2 regions of the Kocuria rhizophila DC2201 genome follow, and region 2 is predicted to be linked to the other one. Evidence: predicted binding sites of a transcription regulator. Region 2 holds the regulator's gene; the other holds the start of a gene.

Evidence for each region. The regulator LexA, encoded in region 2, represses DNA repair genes until DNA is damaged. The targets are predictions, from matches to a motif close to TCGAACANNTGTTCGA.
Region 1: a site for LexA is predicted at 1,530-1,545, ahead of ruvA (Holliday junction branch migration protein RuvA). Genes of this name have one in related genera too.

What each region holds. Positions count from the first base shown of each region.
Region 1 is NC_010617.1:1,538,912-1,541,111, forward strand. It holds gene ruvB (Holliday junction branch migration DNA helicase RuvB) at 1-729, opposite strand, end outside; gene ruvA (Holliday junction branch migration protein RuvA) at 774-1,415, opposite strand; gene ruvC (crossover junction endodeoxyribonuclease RuvC) at 1,681-2,200, opposite strand, start outside.
Region 2 is NC_010617.1:1,788,092-1,790,291, forward strand. It holds gene lexA (transcriptional repressor LexA) at 460-1,218, shown strand; gene KRH_RS07760 (ATP-dependent DNA helicase) at 1,325-2,200, opposite strand, start outside.

The DNA of each region.
Region 1 (2,200 bases), 250 kb from region 2:
GGCGGCGCCGGCCGCGCGGGCGTCGATGCGCTCCACACCGTGCACGAGCGCCCAGTCCCGCACCCGGCGCAGCAGCCGGTTGGCGATGCGCGGGGTGCCGCGCGAGCGGGACGCCACCTCGCTGAACGCCTCGGAGGTCATGGCCAGGTCCAGCAGCCCCGCCGAGCGGCGCAGCACGAGCTCCAGCTCCGGGACCGAGTAGAACTCCAGGTGGCCCGTGAACCCGAAACGGTCCCGCAACGGACCGGGCAGCAGACCGGCGCGCGTGGTGGCACCCACGAGCGTGAACGGCGGCAGGTCCAGGGGGATGGAGGTGGCGCCGGCGCCCTTGCCCACCACGATGTCCACGCGGAAGTCCTCCATGGCCATGTAGAGCATCTCCTCGGCCGGGCGGGACATCCGGTGGATCTCGTCGAGGAACAGCACCTCCCCGTGGGTCAGCGAGGAGAGGATGGCGGCGAGGTCCCCGGCGTGCTGGATCGCGGGGCCCGAGGAGATCCGCAGCGGGACCTCCAGCTCCTCCGCAATGATCATGGCCAGGGTGGTCTTGCCCAGACCCGGGGGCCCGGAGAGCAGCACGTGGTCCGCGGTGCGCCCGCGCAGCTTGGAGGCCTCCAGCACGAGGGACAGCTGGGCCCGCACCCGCTTCTGCCCCACGAAGTCGTCGAGCGTGCCCGGACGCAGCGACGCCTCCAGCTGCTGGTCGTCGTAGTCACCCTCGGCGCCCACGAGCCGCTGCGGCCCCGCGGCCCCGCGCTCCTCCACGGCCACGCTCAACGCCTCCCAGTGGGTGCGTGCGTGGTGCCCTTGGACGTGCCGAGCCACGAGAGCACGGCGCGCAGGATCTCCGCCACGTTGCCGGAGTCACCGAGCTCCGGCTGGGTCTGCAGGGCGTCCTCGATGCCGCGGACGGCGTCCTTCTCGCTCCACCCCAGGCCCGTGAGCGCGTCGACCACCTGGTCGCGCCACACCGGCACCTGCGGCTGGTTGGCCTGCTGGACGGGAGGTTCGGGCAGCACGAGCTTGTCCGCGAGCTCCAGCACGATCCGCCGCGCGGACTTCGGCCCGATGCCCGGCACGGCCGTGAACGCCTTGTCGTCGCCGGCGGCGATGGCCCGGCGGGCGTCTTCGGGCCCGAGCACGGACACGGCCGCGAGCGCGGTGCGCGGCCCCACGCCGGAGACCCCGAGCATCACGGTGAAGATCTCCTTTTCGTCCCCCTGGGCGAACCCGAAGAGCAGCGGGGCCTCGTCCTTGCGGGCGATGTAGGCGGTGTGCAGCCGTGTGGTGGCGCCTACGCGCAACCCGGACAGGGTGCGGGGGCTCGCGTGGACCTCGATGCCGAAGCCCGAGACCTCCACCACGGCCAGGGTGGCACCCACGAAGGCCACCTCACCGGTCACCGAGGCAATCACGGCTGCTCCCCTCTCCCGGCCGGGGCCGGGCTCGTTCGCGCACCGGAACCGGGAGGGCCGGTGGTGCGGGGGCTGGTGCCCCGGTGCTCGGGCGCGGCGGGGGCCGCACCGGATTCGAACACGTGTGCGAATTCTCCGGGGCCACTGTACCAACGGGGGCGGACCTGCGGAGACTGGCCACGGCGCACGGTGGAGCAGGCACCCGGTGGGCCCACCGGCGTCCGGCCGCACGGACGCGCCGTCGGCGTGTGCCCCGGGGCGACGCTCAGCCGCGTCTGCCCCGTGTCGGGGCCCCGCCGCGGGCCGCAGGGGCGCGCGAGGCGGACTCCGCCCGGCGCCACGCCTGCTGGGCCGGTGTCAGCGCGGTCCCGGAGGCCCGGGCCGGCCGGGACCCGGAGTGGGTGGACGTGGCCGCCGCCGCGTCCATCCCGGCCACGCCGCCGCGCCACCCGTGGCACACGGCCAGTGCGAGGGCGTCGGCGGCGTCGGCCGGGCGGGGCGGGGCGTCCAGGCGCAGGATGCGCACGACCATCCGGTTGACGGACTCCTTGTCCGCGGAGCCATCCCCGGTGACCGCGGCCTTGACCTCGGAGGGCGTGTGCCACGCCACCGGGATCCCCCGCCGGGCCGCCGCCGCGATCACCACGCCGGTGGCCTGGGCGGTGCCCACCACCGTGGGCGCGTTGTTCTGCGCGAACACCCGCTCCACCGCCACGACGTCCGGGGCGAAGCGCTCCATGAGCTCCTCGGCCGCCTCCATGATGGTCAGCACGCGGCGCTCGAGG
Region 2 (2,200 bases):
CCGGGGTGCTCCGACGCTCTGACCCGAGACCCGCGGCACCGCGACCATCTGAACCCCGACCCGCTGCATCCCGGGCCGCTGCACCCCGAGCAGCGCCCACGCGGACCCGCGCGCCCCGGGTGCCGTGCAGCACGGCGCGGCGGGCGGTCCCCGGCATGGTGAGAGCGGTCATGGCAACCTCCTGGTGGTCTGTCTGGTGCCACCGTCCGGTGGCGGTGTTCGAACGCCGGTGGCGTGTAGAACACATCTTCGAATCACTGGAACCAGTTCTAGCACGGATGTACGAATCCTGTCGAGGTCTGTTTCGAACACATATTTGAATACGCAGGCCAGCGCGGGTTAAGCTAGTGCGACACCCGTGACAGTCGACCCCACGTCTCCGACACGCATAAGCGGACGGCGCTCCGCGGCCCAAACCTTCGGGAGCGCAGTGTGCGACGCGGCGAAAGGACCCCGCTCGTGAGCACCACTTCCCCGGCTCAGCAGACACCCGGCCCGCGCGCTGGAGCACTCTCCGACCGTCAGGCCAAGATCCTCGGCGCCGTGCAGCGCTCGATTGCGGACCGGGGGTACCCGCCGTCCATGCGCGAGATCGGCGACATCGTGGGGCTGGCCTCGCTCTCGAGCGTCACCCACCAGCTCGGCCAGCTGGAGAAGTGGGGGTACCTGCGCCGGGACCCGCGCCGACCGCGCGCCATGGAGGTGCTGCGCCCGCTCAGCCAGCAGGAGCTCGACCGCCACCTGGGAGCCGCGGAGTCCGCGGGTGAGCAGTCCCCCTCCGGCGCCTCAGTGTCGCCCCTGGTGCCCACCATGTCCGCGGTGCCCGCGGTCGACGAGGACGCCGCCATGGTCCCGGTGCCTCTCGTGGGACGGATCGCGGCCGGCGGGCCCATCACCGCCGAGCAGTCTGTCGAGGGGGTCTACTCCCTGCCCCGGCAGTTCGTGGGCCACGGCCAGCTGTTCATGCTCAGGGTCTCCGGCGACTCCATGATCGACGCCGCCATCTGCGACGGGGACTGGGTGGTCGTGCGGCAGCAGAACTCCGCGGAGAACGGGGACGTGGTGGCCGCGCTGCTCGACGACGAGGCCACCGTGAAAACCTTCCGACAGCGGGACGGCCACACCTGGCTGCTGCCGCAGAACACCCGCTACGAGCCCATCCTGGGCGACCACGCCACGGTGATGGGCAAGGTCGTGTCGGTGTTCCGCTCCCTGTGACGCCCGCCCGGCCTGAGCGCGGCCCGCAGAGCGCGCGGTCGAGGGCCGCCCGGATCACGCCGGACGGCAAACCCGCGGGACTGCACGGTTCGAGCAACGCCCGGGATCAGGACCGGTTCAGCCGCTGCAGGGCGCCCAGCACGGTGCTCCTGTCCGTGGTCGGCCACAGCGGGGGCAGCGAGCGGGCCAGGAACGAGCCGTAGCGTGCGGTGGCCAGCCGGGAGTCCAGCACCGCCACCACACCCCGGTCCCCGCTCGCCCGGATCAACCGCCCCGCGCCCTGCGCGAGCCGCACGGCGGCGTGGGATGCGGAGACCGTCATGAAGCCGTTGCCCCCGGCGCGCTCGGCCGCACGGGTCCGCGCGGTCCCCAGGGGGTCGTCCGGGCGCGGGAACGGGATCCGGTCGATCACCACCAGGCGGCAGGACTGACCCGGCACGTCCACGCCCTGCCACAGGCTCATGGTGCCGAACAGGCTGGCCGCGGGGTCGTCCGTGAAGTCCTTCACGAGGGACGGCAGCGATGCGTCCCCCTGGCACAGGATCGGGAGCTCCGTGCGTTCGCGCAGGGCCTCGGCGGCGTCCTCCGCGGCACGCCGTGACGAGAAGAGCCCCAGAGCACCGCCCCCCGATGCCTCCAGCAGGGCCAGCAGCTCGTCCAGCTGCTCGCCGGCCACGCCCCGGCTCGGCTTGGGCAGGTGCTTGGCCACGTAGAGGATGCCCTGGCGCCGGTAGTCGAAGGGGCTGCCCACGTCCACGCCCCGCCACGACGGCGCGCCCGGACCCTGCAGACCCAGGGAGCCGGCGACCGAGGAGAAGGAGGACCCCACGGCCAGGGTCGCGGAGGTCAGCACCACGGTCCGGCCGTCGAAGAGACCTTCCCGCAGGGGCCCCGCAACGCTCAGCGGGGCGATGTTGAGGGTCGCGGGCTCTCCCGCGTCGGTTCCCACGTACCCCTCCGTGGGGCTCCACCGGCCCACGCG